DNA from 3 places in the Streptomyces sp. NPDC101227 genome. Region 3 is predicted to be linked to each of the others. Evidence: riboswitches for the same ligand, from Rfam matches in the RefSeq annotation. Region 3 holds a riboswitch; each other region holds the start of a gene.
The links. Region 3 has a riboswitch for cobalamin ahead of ACIRPT_RS04540 (CbtB-domain containing protein). Riboswitches for the same ligand answer to the same signal wherever they lie in the genome.

Region 1 (5,700 bases), on a different contig from region 3:
ACGCAGGGCTTCTCCTGCTGCGCCTCGCGCTCGGGCTGACCATGGCCGCTCATGGGGCCCAGAAGCTGTTCGGCTGGTTCGGGGGCGGTGGGCTGGAGGGGACCGGGCAGTTCTTCGCGATGAGCGGCTATCCGTCGGGGAAGACGATGGCCCTGGTCGCGGGGGTGAGCGAGACGCTCGGCGGGCTCGGGCTGGTGCTCGGGCTGCTCACGCCGCTCGCGGGCGCGGCGGTCGTCGGCACGATGATCAACGCTCTTGCCGTGAAGTGGGGCGGCGGCTTCTTCGCGCCCAAGGGTGTGGAGTACGAGCTGTTGCTGACCGCGGGCGCGGCCGCGCTGGCGCTGGCCGGCCCCGGCCGCTTTGCCGCCGACCGTCTCCTGCCCGTGCTGCGCGCCCACCGGCTCGCCTACGGCGTGGTCGCGCTGGTGCTCGCCGTGGTGGCCGCCGGGGGCGTGCTGCTGGTCCGGAAGTAGCCAGGCACGCCTTCGCGGGGCGCCCCTGCACAGCGGCGCATTCGCAGCGGCAGGCATTCGCAGAGGCAGTCATCTGCAGGCAGAAGCAGGAAAACGCAGAAGTAGTCGGACCGTGGCGCCCGGGGGGCGCCACGGCGGGAGTTGGGAGAGAGCCTTGTCCGTACGCCGTCTCAATCACGCGGTGCTCTATATCCGCGATGTGGCGCGATCCGTCGCCTTCTACACCGAAGCCCTCGGGCTGACGCTGGATGTCGAGATACCGGGGCGCGCCGCCTTCCTCAGCGCTGCCGGCTCGCTGAACGACCATGACCTGGGGCTGTTCGCCGTGGGGCCGGACGCGCCGGGCCCCGAGGCCGGCCGGGCCGGGCTCTACCACCTGGCCTGGGAGGTCGGCACCCTCGGCGAACTCGCCGCGACCGAGGGGCGGCTCGCGGCGCGCGGCGCCCTGGTCGGCGCGAGCGACCACCTCGTCTCCAAGTCCCTCTACGCCAAGGACCCGGACGGCAACGAGTTCGAGGTGATGTGGCGGGTCCCGCGCGAGGAGTGGCCCGGCCCGGACGAGCTGGACCGGCTGCGCCCGCTCGATCTCGCGGCGGAGCTCGAGCGCTGGGGGCCCGACCTGATGACCGGCGCGGCGGCCGGCTCGGCCACCTGACCGCCGCGCGGCAGCGGGAGGCGTACGGCCTCTAGGAGTCCGACGCCGCCCGCGCCGCCCAGCGCTTTTCGACGCCGGACAGGCGCCAGTACGTCAGCGCCGCCGCCCACACCACCACGAACAGGCCGACGATGACGAAGCCGACATTGTCGAGGTCGAGGCCCGAAATCCAGCCGGTCACCGGGTCGTTGAGGGCCAGCTTTTCGTGCAGCACGGTCACCAGCTCGATGGTGCCGATGAAGAAGGCGACGGCGATCGACAGGCCCGTGATGGTGAGGTTGTAGTAGACCTTGCGCACCGGGTTGGAGAACGCCCACTGGTAGGCGAAGTTCATGAATGTGCCGTCGAGGGTGTCGAACAGGCTCATTCCGGCGGCGAACAGCAGCGGCAGGCACAGGACGGCGTACCAGGGAAGGCCGGCCGCGGCGCCGCTGCCCGCCATCACCATCAGCGTCACTTCGGTCGCGGTGTCGAAGCCGAGCCCGAAGAGGAAGCCGAGCGGGAACATCTGGCCTGGCCGGGAGACCGCGCGGGTGAAGCGCCCCAGGATGCGGTTCATGAAACCGCGCGCATCGAGTCGCTGCTCCAGCTCGGCCTCGTCGTACTGGCCGTCGCGCATCCCGCGGAAGACCCGCCAGATCCCGGCCAGCGCGATGAGGTTGAGGGCGGCGATGACGTAGAGGAACGTCCCCGAGACCGTGGTGCCGATGGTGCCCAGGACCTGGTGGGTACGGGACTCGTCGTTGAGGAGCGTGCCGGCGAGCTGGGCACCGCCCGCCACCAGGGCGGCCATCGCGACGACCACGCTGGAATGGCCCAGGGCGAACCAGAAGCCCACCGAGACCGGGCGCTTGCCGTCGGCCATCAGCTTGCGGGTGGTGTTGTCGATCGCGGCTATGTGGTCGGCGTCGAAGGCGTGCCGCATGCCGAGCGTGTACGCCGTGACGCCGAGCCCGACGCCGAAGACCTGGCTGCCGACGGAGTAGTGGTACGGGACGACGAGCAGGAACAGCACGCCGAAGGCGACGACGTGCAGTCCGGCTATGACGGCCATCAGGCCCGCGGTACGGACGGTGTCCTGCCGGCGCCAGCGGAACGCGGCGGAAGCAGGGGTGGTCGGGGTATCGGTGGACAGGGCCATCCGGCGGTCACGCTCCAGCACCTCGTGGATCAGTTCGTGAGATGCCGTGGCCGGTCTCCTGGCTTACAGGTGCACGCTTCCGGGCCCGCCTTCCCGGCCGCGGGCTGCGGTCAGTGGCGCCGTAGGCGCGCAGGCGCATACGGAAGGGCTGGAAACTCCCCGATCACAGTGGCGAGGGCCGCTCCGGCCTGGGACCACAAGGTCCGTCACCGGTCTTCCCGAACACCACGGCACGGCCACTCTATCCGCCGCCCCCACGCGGCGGGGACGACGGCCCTTTGGGGCCGCGCGGCGTCAGGGCGTCAGGGCGGAGAGGAAGGCGCGCAGCTCGTGGTCGTAGAGCGAGGCGTTCTCCAGGTTGACCATGTGGCCCGCGCCCGGTATTCGGACCCGGTGGGCGCCCGGGACGGCGAGGGCGATCGCATGGGCGTTGGCGGCTATGTCCCTGCTGTCGAGGTCGCCGTCGAACACGACCGTCGGCACCCGTATCTCGGAGAGCCGGTCGGCGGCGCCGACCTCCATCGGCATTCCGGCGCCCACGCCGTCGGCGTGCACCTCGACCGTCGCCGCGGCCGAGGCGCGCATCCGCTCGCGCAACCCGGGGTGCACAGCGGACGGTTGGCGGTAGGGGCCGTCCACCCACATCCGCAGGAAGTGCTCGATATAGCGCTCCATGCCGTCCGGTGTGCCGATCGCCGCCACCTGCTCCTTGATGTGCTCCCGGACGAACGGGTCGGTGAAGGGGCGACCGCTGACGCCGGGTGCGGCGAGCGCCAGGGCGGCGACCCGCTCCGGGTAGGCGATGGCGGTGTCGAGGGCGATCCGCGAGCCGTGTGAGAGGCCGACGAGGATGGCACTGGGGACGTCGAGGGCGTCGAGCAGGGCGCACAGATCGTCGTGGTTGGCCCAGTCCCCGGTCACGGTGGAGGACAGGCCGTGGCCGCGGGAGTCGTAACGGATCACGCGGTGGCCGGAGCCCACCAGCCAGGAGAACTGCTCGTCCCACATGTGCTGGTCGAGCATGCCGCCGTGCAGCAGCACCAGTGCGGGGCCCTCGCCTGCCGTTTCGTAGAACAGCTCGCCGTCCTTGATCGGCACGGTGCCGTTGTCGAGCTCGGACCACGCGGCGAATGGGTGGGTCATTCTCTCTGGACTCCCTTGCGTGAGAGATGTGGGCGATATGGCTGATATGGGCGATATGAGGGGTGTGGGTAATGTGGTGGTGAGGAGTCTTGGGGTGGTGCCGTGGCTATGGGCGCTCTGCGGGCTGGTCGTCCTTGCTGTCCGGATCTCCTGGGGCGACGCGTGAGTCGTTCGCCAGGCGCCGGAATTCCTCGCCCAGCCGGTCGAGTACGCGAAGGGCCGTTCTGACGTCGCCCGTCGAGAGGTCGGTCAGGCCGCGACGCAGCTCGGCGGCCTCGAACTCCTGGATTCCGCGCATTACCTCGCCGCCCTCGGGGGTGAGCTCGATCAGGGACGAGCGGCGGTGTGCGGGGTTGGGGGCCGTCACCACCAGACCCAGCTCCGCCGCGTGGTTCACCCAGCGCTGCACCGGCTGCCGGTCGAGCCCCATGGTGCGGGCCAACTGCGGCACGGTCCGGGGGCCTTCGCTGCGCAGCGCGTCGAGCAGGGCGTGCTCGCCGGCGGTCATGCCCGTGCCCTCCAGCTCCCGCTCCACCGCGCGCACGATCGTGCGGTGCAGGGGCCACAGGCGCCGTATCACGTCGTACAGAAGCTCTTCGGTGGGAGCCGGCCGCTCGTCGCCGTCATCCGTCTCAACGACACTCATGATGTCATGATGACATCGAAGATGTCGTTTAGGAAGGGGCTCGGCGAGGAAGGATGGTGGCGAGGCGACCGGAGGATCCAGGGTGGGAGGGGCGGAAGATGACGGTGCGTTTGCTACGTGCGGTGGGGGCGGCTACCGCGGTGTACGGGGTGGCGGTGGCCGTGCTGCCCGATCTGCTGGCTCGGCCCTCGGGGCTCGTCGACGACGACGGGCGGAGTGAGCGGGCGACCCGGACCTCGCTGCGGCCGCTCGGCTGGCGGGAAGCGGCGAGCGGGCTCGCGATGGTGCTGGCCCCCGAGGGGCCGGCGCTGCGCACGGCGGCGTATCTGCGTATCGCGGCGGATTTCGGGGACGCCGCGCTGCTCGCCGCGACCTTGCAGGGAGGCGAGCGGAAGGCGAAAGCGGTGGCGGTGTCGTTGGGGTGGGGAGCGCTGTCCGTCGTGGGTCTGCTGGGGGCGATGCCTAGTCGGCCCGGGGGAGGGGGGCTTCTTCGGGGGCGAAGGTGACGATGAGGTCGGCGCGGTCGCGGGTCGCCGCCACGGTGCGGGCGTTGGCTTCGTCCGAGGCGTGAACGAAGCGTTCGGCGTCGGCGTGCGGGCGGCCGAAGCGCTCATGGCGGTCGACCAGGCGCCGGATGCGTTCCGGGGCGTCCAAATCGACGTACCAGACCTCGTCGAGAAGGGCGCGGATGCGGGCCCATGGCGCGGAGTCGAGAAGGAGGTAATTGCCCTCGGTGACGACAAGGGGGACATGGGGTGCTACGGCGATGCTTCCGGCGACTGGCTCCTCGATACGGCGGTCGAAGGCCGGGGCGTAGACGGCGGTGCCGGGTTCCGGGGAGCGCAGACGCGTCAGCAGCGCCGCATACCCGGCGGGATCGAAGGTGTCGGGTGCGCCCTTGCGGCCGATGCGGCCCAGGCGGTGCAGCTCCGCCTCGGCGAGATGGAAGCCGTCCATCGGGACGAGCACCGCCTGGCCCGCCAGCTCCGCCACCAGGTGTGCGGCGAGGGTGGACTTGCCGGCGCCGGGCGGGCCCGCGATGCCTAGCAGGCGGCGTCGGCCGGGGCGGGCGGCTGCGGCGAGCCGGCGGGCGCGGGACAGGAGGTGCTCGGGATCCATGATGTGTCCATCGTGCCCGATGGGCGGCTCGGCGTCGGGGCGGGTCAGCCCTGGTACTCCATCCCGTACTTGGCGCCGATCTCATTGAGGCGGCCGAGGTCGGGGTGCCCGTCCTTCATGACCACCGGCCCGGCCTCGAACATGTCCTCCACGAACGACTCCCAGCCGCCGGGTGAGGAGATCTGCAGGCATCGTGCGGGTGGCTGGGAGGCGTTGCGCAGGGCGTGCGGTACGCCGTGCGGCAGCAGGGTGCACATACCGGGAGTCAGCCGGTGGGTTGCGCCCTCGATGTCGACCTCCATCTCGCCCGCGAGGATGTAGAGAAATTCGTCCGCGTCGTGGTGGACGTGCGGCGGGATGTCGATGTCGAGCTGGGTCTCCAGGACGGAGAGCCGGCCCTCGGTCTCGTTCGCGCGGGCCTTGACGGCAAAGCCCGGCGGGAGGGGTGCCCGCCCCGGTCGCCGTTCCCCGGCCGGCAGCACGAAGAAGCGCTCCGCGGGCCGCCCGGATTCGTCTGTCTCGT
Region 2 (5,700 bases), on a different contig from region 3:
GCCGTCCGCAAGTCCAGGAACGCCTCACCAAACAGGTCGCCGACTGGCTGGAGACCCAACTCGAGCCCAAGGGCGTGGGCGTCGTCATCGAGGCCGAGCACTCCTGCATGACGCTGCGCGGCGTACAGGCAACCGGCTCCAGCACCCTCACCTCCACCCTCCTGGGCACCCTGCGCAACGACGCCCGCTCACGCAGCGAATTCCTGGCCCTCGCCGGCCTCACCTGACCACACCCCGCGGGGCGCTGCCCCGCCGGACAGAACCGAAAGACATCGACGTCATGGAAATCTGGATCAATCCCGCCTGCTCCAAGTGCCAGTCCGCGCTGTCGCTGCTCGACGCGGAAGAGGCGCAGTACACGGTGCGGTACTACCTGGAAGAGCCGCCGACCGTGGACGAGCTCGACGCGGTACTGCGGCGCCTGGCCCTGGAGCCGTGGGACATCACGCGCCTCGGCGAGCCGGTCGCCGCCGAGCTGGGCCTGGCGGACTGGCCGCGCGAAGCGGGGGACCGCACCCGGTGGCTCGAGACGCTGACCGCCCACCCCACGCTGATCCAACGGCCGATCATCACCGCCGACGACGGCACGACAGTGCTGGGCCGGTCACCGGAGTCGGTGCGGTCCGTTCTGCCGTAGCACCGGACGCCGACCTGCCCGTACGGCATCCGGGCACCCGGGCCGGACCGCTCGCAGTCCGGCCCGGCCTGCCCGGCCCGGATGCCAGGGAGCGGTCAGGAGCCTTCGGCGGCCAGTTCGGTGCGGATCTCGCGGGCGGCGGTGACGAGGTTCTCCAGGGAGGCCCGGGTCTCCGGCCAGCCACGGGTCTTCAGGCCGCAGTCGGGATTGACCCACAGTCGCTCGGCCGGGATGGCCTGAAGTCCCTTGCGCAGAAGGGCTGCCGCCTCTGCGGCACTGGGGACGCGCGGGGAGTGGATGTCGTAGACGCCGGGGCCGGCCTCACGGGGATAGCCGTGCTGGGCCAGTTCGCGGGCGACCTGCATATGGGAGCGGGCGGCCTCCAGGCTGATGACGTCGGCGTCGAGGTCGTCGATCGCCTGGACGATGTCACCGAATTCCGCGTAGCACATGTGGGTGTGGATCTGGGTGTCCGGCCGAACGCCGCTGCTGGTGAGGCGGAACGCCTCGGTCGCCCAGTCCAGGTAGGCGGCGTGGTCGGCGGCGCGCAGCGGCAGCGTCTCGCGCAGCGCGGGCTCGTCCACCTGGATCACCGAAGTCCCGGCCGCTTCGAGGTCGTTGACCTCGTCGCGCAGGGCGAGCGCCACCTGGCGGGCGGTGTCGGCCAGCGGCTGGTCGTCGCGGACGAAGGACCAGGCGAGCATGGTCACCGGGCCGGTAAGCATGCCCTTGACGGGCCGCTCGGTGAGCGACTGTGCGTACGCGGTCCAGCGGACCGTCATCGGGTCGGAGCGCGAGATGTCCCCGGCGAGGACCGGTGGCCGGACGTAGCGGGTGCCGTACGACTGGACCCAGCCGTGCTGGGTGGCGAGGTAGCCGGTGAGCTGCTCGGCGAAGTACTGGACCATGTCGTTGCGTTCGGGCTCACCGTGCACCAGGACATCGATCCCGGCCTTCTCCTGGAAGGCGAGGACCTCGCGGATCTCGTCCTTGATCCGGTCCTCGTAGCCGGCCGTGTCGATCCGCCCGGCCCGCAGATCGGCCCGCGCCGTGCGCAACTCGGTGGTCTGCGGGAAGGAACCGATCGTCGTCGTGGGCAGCGGCGGCAGCCCGAGGTGCGCGCGCTGGGCGGCGGTCCGTTCGGCATACGACTGCGAGCGGCGCCCGTCGGCGTCGGTGACGGCCGCGGTGCGGGCCCGCACCGCGGGGTCGTGGGTCAGCGCGGACCCGGCCCGGGAGGCGAGGTCGGCGCGGTTCGCGGCGAGTTCGCCGGAGATGGCTTCGGTGCCCCGTGCCAGGCCGCGCGCCAGGACGGCGATCTCCCGCGTCTTCTGGCGGGCGAAGGCGAGCCAGCGGGCGATCCCCGGATCGATATCGCCTTCGACGGTGGCGTCCAGCGGGACGTGCAGCAGGGAGCAGGAGGCCGAGACATCGACCCGGTCGGCGAGGCCGAGGAGGGTGCCCAGGGTGGCCAGCGACTTCCCGTAGTCGTTGATCCAGATGTTGCGGCCGTTGACGACGCCCGCGACCAGCCGCTTGCCGGGCATCCCGCCGGCCGCGGCGAGGTCCTCGAGGTTGGCGGCGCCCGACTCGGTGAAGTCGATGGCCAGACCCTCCACCGGCGCCTTGGCCAGGACGGACAGCGCGTCGCCGAGCCGGCCGAAGTAGGAGGCCACCAGGAGCTTGGGCCGGTCGGTGGCGCAGCCGAGTTCACGGTAGGCGCGGGCGGCGGAGCTCAGTTCGGCCGGCGTGCGGTCCTGGACCAGCGCGGGCTCGTCGAGCTGCACCCACTCGGCACCCGCCGCCCGCAGGTCGGCGAGCACCTCGGCGTACACCGGAAGGAGCCGGTCCAGCAGGGTCAGCGGCTCGAAGTCCGCGGCCACGCCCGGAGCGGACTTGGCCAGCAGCAGGTAGGTGACCGGTCCGAGGAGCACGGGGCGCGCCGCGTGCCCGAGCGCGAGGGCCTCCGTCACTTCCGCGACCTGCTTGGTGGAGTCAGCGGTGAAGGCGGTGTCCGGGCCGAGCTCGGGAACCAGGTAGTGGTAGTTGGTGTCGAACCACTTCGTCATCTCCAGCGGGGCCACTTCCTGGTTGCCCCGCGCCATCGCGAAGTAGCCGTCCAGGGCGTCGGCGTGGACCGCGGCGCGGTGCCGCTCGGGGACGGCGCCGACCATGACGCTGGTGTCCAGGACGTGGTCGTAGTACGAGAAATCACCGGACGGCACTTCGTGGATGCCGGCGTCTGCCAGCTGCTGCCAGTTCGACCGGCGAAGGTCCGCCGCGGTCTGCCGGAGGGCGTCGGCGCTGATGCGGCCCTTCCAGTACCCCTCGACGGCCTTCTTCAGTTCACGGTTCTGTCCCTGGCGGGGGTAGCCGTACACGGTGGCCCGTGCCGCCGCGGCTGCGGACTTCGCTGTCACGGAACTCTCCTTCGCGAGATGTCTCCTTGTGGTCCCGGAGACGGGACGAGAGCGCGAAGGAACGACCGACCGGGCGGACCACGACGCGGTGTCTTCGCGTGTGCCCGCTCGATACGTACGCCGACCCGCCCACGAGGTCACCGGGATGGCCGCACACGATCGGTCGCGTGCGGGCAACGGGCAGGTCTTCGGACTCGCGGGCCCGTCTCGTACGCGTACGAGACACCTACTGGCCGTCGCTTCCCAGACCCGTCCGGGCCCAGTGCGTATGACGGCGGTCGTTCCCACTCACCGCTGCGGGGCAGTCCCGGATTCCCACCGGGTTCCCTCTTACGACGCTCCTGCCTGGCGGACAGGGCGAACCAGCTGCATTCGTCACCCTAGAGGGACAATCCGCGGGCCGCACAAGCAATGACCGCATTGCGGACGGTGACATGAGACACGCGCGGAGGATGCATGACAGCCGGAAGAGGTGCGGGGCGGTGGTTCACGCCGCCCCGCACCTCCCTCCACGGCAGCCGGGGCCCCTCAGCCCCGACCTGACCCGGGTCCCTCAGCCCCGGTCGTACGTGTGGAACCCACGGCCCGCCTTGCGGCCGAGCAGCCCCGCCTCGACCATCCGCAGAAGCAGCGGAGGCGGCGCGTAGAGGGGTTCCTTGAACTCGTCGTACAGCGATGCGGCGATGGAGGCGACCGTGTCGAGGCCGATCAGGTCGGCCAGCTTCAGCGGGCCCATCGGGTGCGCGCAGCCCAGTTCCATCCCGGCGTCCACGTCGGCCGCGGAGGCGAAGCCGGACTCGGCCATCCGGATGGCCGACAGCAGGTAGGGGATGAGCAGGGCGTTGACGACGAAGCCGGCGCGATCCTGGGAGCGGACCACGGTCTTGCCCAGCGCCGTGGTCACGAACTCCTCGGCCGCCGCGGTGACGCGTGGCGCGGTGTGGAGGGAAGTGACGACCTCCACGAGGGGCAGTACCGGCACGGGATTGAAGAAGTGCAGGCCGAGGACCTGGTCGGCGCGCCGGGTCGCCATGCCCAGGCGCATGACGGGGATGGCGGAGGTATTGGTGGCCAGGATCGCTTCCGGGTCCTCGACGATCTTGTCCAGCGCGGTGAAGACCGCCGTCTTCGCCTCGGTGTTCTCGACCACGGCCTCGACGACGAGCTGCCGGTCGGCGAGGTCGTCGAGGCTGCCCGTGAAGACCATCCGGGTGAGCGCGTCCTCCACCGAGATCCGGTCCAGCTTCCCCCGCTGGACGGCGCGTTCCAGGGAGACGGCCACCCGTTCACGGGCGGCACGGGCGGCGACCTCGTCCGCCTCGCAGACGACGGTGTCGAGCCCGGCGCGGGCGCACACCTCGGCGATACCGGCCCCCATCTGGCCGCCGCCCACCACGCCGACGCGGCGGATGTTCTGGTTCATGACCGTGCCTCCGTGTGCCGGACGAGGTGACGGGAGTAGGCATCCGGGGTGAAGAACGGCGGCAACTCCGTTGCCATGGCGGTCCGTTCGAAGAGCGCGCGGACCTCTTCGACCCGGGCCCAGGGGTATTCCGCTCCCAGGGCGGCGCACTCGTCGTCGAGGAGACGCAGCACCGTTTGCCGGTCGATGACGCGGTGCCGCAGCCACTGCCAGATCTGCACCCGGGCGATCTCGGCGGTTGCCGCGTCCTCCATCAGGCCGTGCAGGGCGACCGCCCCGCTGCCGCGCAGCCAGGCGTCGAAGTAGCGCAGGGCGACAGTGATGTTGGTGCGCACGCCCTCCCGGGTGGGCGGTCCGCTGATGCGGCGCACCGACAGCAGGTCCGCCGCGGTCACCTCGACATCGTCACGGGTGCGCTCGATCTGGTGCGGCCGGTCGCCCAGAACGTCGTCGAAGGCCGTGCGGCAGACGGGGACGAGGCCGGGGTGGGCGACCCAGCAGCCGTCGAAGCCGTCCTCCGCCTCGCGCTCCTTGTCCAGCCGGACCTTGGCCAGAGCGGCCTCGTTGGCGTCCGCGTCCCTACTGGGCACCTGCGCGGCCATGCCCCCGATCGCGTGGGCGCCCCGCTTGTGGCACGTACGCACCAGCAGTTCGGTGTACGCCCGCAGGAAGGGAGCCGTCATCGTGACCTTCGCGCGGTCCGGCAGCAGGAAGTCGGTACGGTGTCCGAACGTCTTGATCAGGCTGAACAGGTAGTCCCACCGGCCCGCGTTGAGCCCGGAACTGTGCTCGCGCAGCTCGTGGAGGATCTCCTCCATCTCCACGGCCGCGGTGATCGTCTCGATGAGGACGGTGGCACGGACGGTGCCGCGGGGGATACCGAGGAGATCCTGGGCGAGGACGAAGACGTCGTTCCACAGCCGTGCCTCGTACCGGTTCTCCAGCTTGGGCAGGTAGAAGTACGGACCGCTTCCGGCGTCGATCTGGCGCTGCGCGCAGTGGAAGAAGTACAGGCCGAAATCGACGAGCGAGGCGGGCACGGGCCGGCCGTCGAACTCCAGGTGCTCTTCGAGGAGATGCCAGCCGCGGGGGCGCACGACGATGGTGGCGACCCGGTCGCCCAGGCGGTAGGCCTTGCCCTCAGGGGCGGTGAAGTCGATGCGGCGCTCGATGGCGTCGAGCAGCGTGAGCTGGCCGTCGACGATGTTGTCCCAGGTGGG
Region 3 (5,700 bases):
GCAAGTGGCCCTGGTTCACGGCGACGTCGCCGGGAAGTCCGTGCTGGCCCGCGTGCATTCGGAGTGCCTGACCGGTGATGTCTTCGCGTCCACGCACTGCGAATGCGGCGATCAATTGTCCGCGGCGCTGGCCGCGATCGTGGCGGCCGGCTGCGGAATTCTCGTCTATGTGCAGGGCCATGAGGGCCGGGGGATAGGGCTGCTGGCCAAGCTCCGAGCGATGAAACTTCAGGAGGACGGCCTCGACACGGTGGATGCGAATATCGCGCTCGGACTGCCGGTCGATGCCCGCGAATACGGCGTCGCGGCCGGAATACTGCGGGACCTCGGGGTCCGTTCGGTAAGGCTGCTGTCGAACAATCCCCACAAGCGGGCGGCGCTGCTGCGGCACGGTATCGCGGTCGCCGAACAGGTCCCGCTGCTGATGCCGCCCGGTGTGGAGAACATCCGCTATCTGCGGACCAAACGGGAACGGCTCGACCATGACCTGCCGCATCTGGACGGCATTCCCGGCCTGTCCTGACGCTCACCTGAGAAGGGCCCGCGACGTGGATACGTCGCGGGCCCTTCCCCGGTGAGCCGACCGTCCTTGCGCCGTCAGGACGCCGCGGGTGCCGCCTCCGCGGCCGCGGCGTCCCGGGCCGGGGTGATGACGCGTTCCGCGAGATGGCCGAAGAGCAGCCCGAAGGCGGTCCACAGCACCAGTTGGATGGCGATCGCCGACAGCCGGAACTGCCAGAGCAGGGTGCCGGAGAAGCCGTTCGGCACCTCGTTGATGGACGGCAGGAAGGCATACGCGATCCCGATGGCGATGACGAACGCCGCGCCGGCCGCCACCGTGGCGTACCAGTTGCCCAGCTTCGGAGCCAGCCGCCGGCCGAAGATCGTGGCGCCGACCGCAAGCAGGATGCCGAGCAGCATCATCAGGAAGTACAGGGCCGTGCGCTTGCCGATGGTGTCGGGGTCACCGACGGACGGCGGGTTGGCCGGGTACTTGAGGAACGGTACGAGGTAGACGGCGAGCAGCGCCGCGCCGGAGAGCAGCGCGGCGGTGGCCCGGGGGCCGAAGCGGCCGATCCGGCCCAGCGCGAAGCAGAACGCCAGCGCGGCGATTCCGCCCAGCGCCACGCCGTAGATCAGCACGCCGGTCGCCAGCCCCGCCGTGGACTGCACGGCACGGCTGACGACCTCCATCTCGTGCTCGTGGCTGTGTGCTTCCTCGAAGGCGATCGCGGCATTCACGCTCGGCTCGCCCAGCAGATAGGCGACGACCAAGGAGAGGAGGCCGGCGCCCAGCCCGGCGAGCATGCCGCGCACCAGGAGATTTCTGACGGTGACGGAGTTCATGGAACGGCGCCCGATCAGTGGCAGGGGAAGCCGAGGAGGTGGCGTCCGTCGTGGACCCACTCGTGGACGTCCGTACCGGAGAGCAGCGAGGTGGCGCCCTGCTCGGCGCCGACGAAGTACAGCAGAACCAGCATCAGGACGCCGACGAACAGCGCCCAGGGGGCGATCGCCTTGAGGGGGAGCGGGGCCGGGGCGGCGGTGCCGGTGGCCGGGGGTGCGATGGTCTGAGCCATGGCAGGGGACCTCCTGTTAGGGGGAACTCGCGTCCCTAGTTGCGGGAGTGCTAACGACATGGCGGGTCTGGCTCGCCCGGTCCCGCCCCCCTGGGGCTGCGTCAAAACCGGACATACAGTGGCGCGACCGCGCCGGGATCCCACCGGCTTCCGTCATGTCGTCGTCAATATCATCGGGAAGGTACCGCGAACCGACCGGCGGGCCAAGGCCACGGAGGGGGCGGAGAGGCGCAGCGAGGGGCGCGCCGACCGGACAACTCCCCTGAACAGGGCAGTTGTTGCGGTGGGGATGGACAGCGAGAGAAGAGGTCATGACAACTCGGGTGATGTTGATCTCACCGGCCGCCGGCGACGCGCAGCGCGAGGTGCGTTTCGATGACGACGGACCGCTGAGCGAGGCCGGTCTGCGGCGGGCCCGTGCGGTGGCCGGAAACCTGCCGGCCGCCGAGCGGATCGTGGTATCGCCCTCCGCCCGGTGCCGTCGTACGGCCGAGGAGCTCGGGCTGCCGGTGGATCCCGCGCCCGAGCCGGGACCGCCGGGCTGCGCGATGGGCCGCTGGCGGGGGAGGACCCTGGACGAGGTGGCCGGGGCGGAATCGGAGGCGGTGTCCGCCTGGCTGTCGGATCCCGGGTTCGCGGGGCACGGCGGCGAGTCGCTGCGCGCGCTCTGCGTACGGACCGAGGCCTGGCTCACGCGGCTGGCCACCACCTCCGGGCGCGTCCTCGCCGTCGTGGAGGTGGACGTGGTGCGCGCCGCCGTGGTGTGCGCTCTGGGTGTCCCGGTGGAGACGTTCTGGCGGCTGGACGTGCCGCCGCTCACCGTGACCGAGCTCAGCGGGCGGGGCGGGCGCTGGAATCTGGGGCTGGGGCGGGCGCTGCCGGAGGGCCGGCCGACGGGCCCGCAAACTTGACCCGTCCCTGATCTACACATAAAGGCGACATAAGCGCAGAATAATGAGTGCGCGGTTCCTATGCCGCGAGACGGCCAGGCTTGCAGAGCGAAGGAGGCGAGTCGCATGGCCGACGTCTCACACCACAGGGGAGATCTCGCCGGTCACCCCGACGTAACAGAAATGCAGGAGCGTTACGAGCGCGTGCTCGGCGGACGTGACGTCATCCTCGTGGATGGGCCGGTGTTCCTGGTCGGCCTGTACTGCGCCGCGTCGCCGTGGATCGTCCACTACGCGGCCTCGCAGCCCGCTCTGTTGACCCACAACCTGATTCTCGGCGTCGCCATTGCCCTGCTGGCCATCGGGTTCACGGTCACCCCGGACCGTATGTACGGCCTGAGCGGCGCCATGTGCGCCATGGGCGTGTGGATGATCGTGGCGCCCTGGATCGTCGGCAGCAGCCCTGACGCCGGCGTGATCTGGAACAACGTCATCATCGGTGCCCTCACGTTCCTGCTGGGGGCGATGTGCATCGGGGCGGCAGCAAAGAGCCGCCGCACGACATGAGGCATGCCCCGCCACGGGGCATGTGAGGGCCGCGGGCGCGCTCACCCCCGCCGGGGGTGAGCGGGCCCGCGGGCGTCCGTGGCCAGGAGGTGCCCGTAGATCCCGGCCAGCACCAGCCCGCCCGCCATCAGCAAGCCGTGTCCGAGCGCGATTCCGGTGCCCAGGCTGCCGAGCGCGGCGGTCAGCAGCAGCCAGGTGGCGCCGCGCCGTAATTGCCCGGCGCGGTCACCGAGTTGGCTCTCGTCATCGGGGGCCACGGGGCGTTCCTCCCTTCCCGGAGTGAGCCGGCGGTCGCGTCGTACGGGCCGTATCCCAGGGGCATTGCCCCGGTGATCCGGAGAACTTAGGGTCGCCTAACAAGAGTGAGGGTGGCGAGCCGGCGGCCGCAACGCCACAGGCGTTGTTGTGCCCTGGGACGCCCTGCGCGTAACACAGGAGCCGCGCCGTGGCGCAGAAAGCCCTGCCCGTAACGCCGTTGAACAGAGAGGTTCCCGTATGACCCGCGAGAATCGGCCGGTGGACGAGGCCCGTGAGGTGCTGACCCGGATTGCGTACGGCGCCATGGCCTCGCACGCCGTGGGCGCCGCCGCCCGCCTCCGGGTCGCCGACCTGATGGGCGACGGCGAGCGCACGGCGGACGAGCTGGCGGCGGAGTGCGCGGCCCGGCCCGAGGCCATGGCCCGGTTACTGCGGGCGCTGGCCGGGCTGGGGCTGCTCGCCGAGAACGCCCCGGGACGGTTCACCGTCACCCCGGCCGGCGCCCTGCTGCGCGCCGACGGACCGCAGTCGCTGCACTCCTTCGTCCGGATGTTCACCGACCCCACCCTGCTCAGGGCCTGGGAGCATCTGGACGACAGCGTGCGGACCGGCGAGCCGGCCTTTGATGCGGTCTTCGGCCAGAACTTCTTCGGCCACCTCGCCGAACACCCGGAATTCTCCGCCGTGTTCAACGCGGCGATGGGGCAGGCCACCCGCGATACGGCGGCCATGGTGCCGACGGCCTTCGACTTCGGCCGCTTCGCGACCGTGGCCGACATCGGCGGCGGCGACGGCACGCTCCTCGCCGCGGTCCTCAAGGCCTATCCGTCGCTGAACGGCATCCTCTTCGACCTGCGCGAAGGGCTCGCCCAGGCCCCCGCCACGCTGGCACGGGACGGGCTGGTGGGCCGCTGCTCCCTGGTCAGCGGGGACTTCTTCACCACCGCCCCCGAAGGCGCCGACCTGTACGTCCTCAAGAGCGTGATCCACGACTGGAACGACGCGCAGTGCACGGACATCCTCCGCCACTGCCGCCGGGTCGTCCCGGACGACGGCCGGCTGCTGATCATCGAGCCGGTGCTGCCGCCCGTCGTGGACCCCTCGACCGCCGGCGTCGTCTACATCAGCGACCTCAACATGCTCGTCAACGTCGGGGGCCGGGAGCGTACCCGGGACGACTTCGAGCGGCTGTGCCGAGGCGCGGGCTTCGCGCTGCGCTCCGTGACGCCGCTGGCGAAGCCCAGCCGCTTCTCCCTGATCGAGGCCGAGCCGGTGTAGGGCCCCGACGGGCGGGTCGACGGGCCGGCGGGCCTGGGCGGACGCCGTGGCCGGGCCCTGGGCGGGACTCTGCGGCAGGGCCTGCTCACATATGCGGCACGACCGCACATTGAGGTTAAATCGAAGGTGTGGGTCCTGGCCCGCCGGACGGCCCGTCCCGCCGTCCCGCCCGCTCGGAGAGGGAGTGCCAGGTGACCGTTCAGCCGGTCGACGACCATGAAGACTTCGCCGATGCCGACCGTGGCTTCATCGCCGCCCTCTACCCGCCCGTCGTCACGAAGGACGGGCGCACGGTCTGGGACGCCGAGGCCTACAGCTTCCTGGCCGGAAACTGTCCCGACACCGCGCACGAGAGCCTGTGGCGCCAGGGCAGGCTGGTGAGCCGGCAGGGCCTGTACGAGGTCACGGAGGGTATCTATCAGGTGCGTGGTCTGGACCTGTCCAATATGACGCTGGTCGAGGGCGACCACGGCGTCCTCGTCATCGACCCGCTGATCTCCGCCGAGACCGCGGCCGCCGCGCTCGAGCTGTACCGCAAGCACCGAGGGGACCGGCCGGTCACCGCGCTGATCTACACCCACTCGCACGCCGATCACTTCGGCGGCGGGCGCGGCGTACTCCCGCACGGCCAGGACACCGCGCCGGTCCTCGCGCCCGCCGGCTTCCTGGAGCACGCGGTCAGCGAGAACATCGCCGCGGGCACGGCGATGACCCGGCGCGCCGTCTACATGTACGGCTCCGAACTCCCCAGGGGCCCGGCCGGCCAGATCGGCTGCGGCCTCGGCACCACCATGTCCACCGGCACCCTCACCCTCATCCCGCCGACCGTGGACATCACCCGCACCGGCCAGGAGGAGATCGTCGACGGGGTGCGGATCATCTTCCAGCTGACCCCGGGGACCGAGGCGCCCGCGGAGATGAACTTCTACTTCCCGGCCCACCAGGCGCTGTGCATGGCCGAGAACGCCACCCACACCATGCACAACATCCTGACCCTGCGCGGCGCGGTCGTCCGCGACGCCCGCAACTGGGCCCGCTACCTCAACGAGGCGCTCGCCCTCTTCGGCGCCGACGCGGCCATCGCCTTCGCCTCGCACCACTGGCCGACCTGGGGAAACGAGCGGATC

Region 1: another riboswitch for cobalamin. It lies ahead of ACIRPT_RS09180 (HoxN/HupN/NixA family nickel/cobalt transporter); the one in region 3 lies ahead of ACIRPT_RS04540 (CbtB-domain containing protein).
Region 2: another riboswitch for cobalamin. It lies ahead of metE (5-methyltetrahydropteroyltriglutamate--homocysteine S-methyltransferase); the one in region 3 lies ahead of ACIRPT_RS04540 (CbtB-domain containing protein).

What each region holds. Positions count from the first base shown of each region.
Region 1 covers NZ_JBIWOD010000003.1:523,575-529,274, forward strand. The annotation lists gene ACIRPT_RS09170 (DoxX family membrane protein) at 1-473, shown strand, start outside; gene ACIRPT_RS09175 (VOC family protein) at 628-1,128, shown strand; gene ACIRPT_RS09180 (HoxN/HupN/NixA family nickel/cobalt transporter) at 1,160-2,269, opposite strand; cobalamin riboswitch at 2,300-2,514, opposite strand; gene ACIRPT_RS09185 (alpha/beta fold hydrolase) at 2,564-3,412, opposite strand; gene ACIRPT_RS09190 (MarR family winged helix-turn-helix transcriptional regulator) at 3,519-4,058, opposite strand; gene ACIRPT_RS09195 (hypothetical protein) at 4,157-4,564, shown strand; gene ACIRPT_RS09200 (nucleoside/nucleotide kinase family protein) at 4,521-5,177, opposite strand; gene ACIRPT_RS09205 (cupin domain-containing protein) at 5,222-5,700, opposite strand, start outside.
Region 2 covers NZ_JBIWOD010000022.1:78,698-84,397, forward strand. The annotation lists gene folE (GTP cyclohydrolase I FolE) at 1-227, shown strand, start outside; gene ACIRPT_RS35360 (ArsC/Spx/MgsR family protein) at 281-637, shown strand; gene metE (5-methyltetrahydropteroyltriglutamate--homocysteine S-methyltransferase) at 733-3,057, opposite strand; cobalamin riboswitch at 3,219-3,439, opposite strand; gene ACIRPT_RS35370 (3-hydroxybutyryl-CoA dehydrogenase) at 3,611-4,480, opposite strand; gene aceB (malate synthase A) at 4,477-5,700, opposite strand, start outside.
Region 3 covers NZ_JBIWOD010000002.1:148,963-154,662, forward strand. The annotation lists gene ribA (GTP cyclohydrolase II RibA) at 1-523, shown strand, start outside; gene ACIRPT_RS04535 (CbtA family protein) at 598-1,347, opposite strand; gene ACIRPT_RS04540 (CbtB-domain containing protein) at 1,362-1,580, opposite strand; cobalamin riboswitch at 1,623-1,784, opposite strand; gene ACIRPT_RS04545 (histidine phosphatase family protein) at 1,892-2,491, shown strand; gene ACIRPT_RS04550 (SPW repeat protein) at 2,597-3,037, shown strand; gene ACIRPT_RS04555 (hypothetical protein) at 3,079-3,294, opposite strand; gene ACIRPT_RS04560 (methyltransferase) at 3,533-4,573, shown strand; gene ACIRPT_RS04565 (alkyl/aryl-sulfatase) at 4,765-5,700, shown strand, end outside.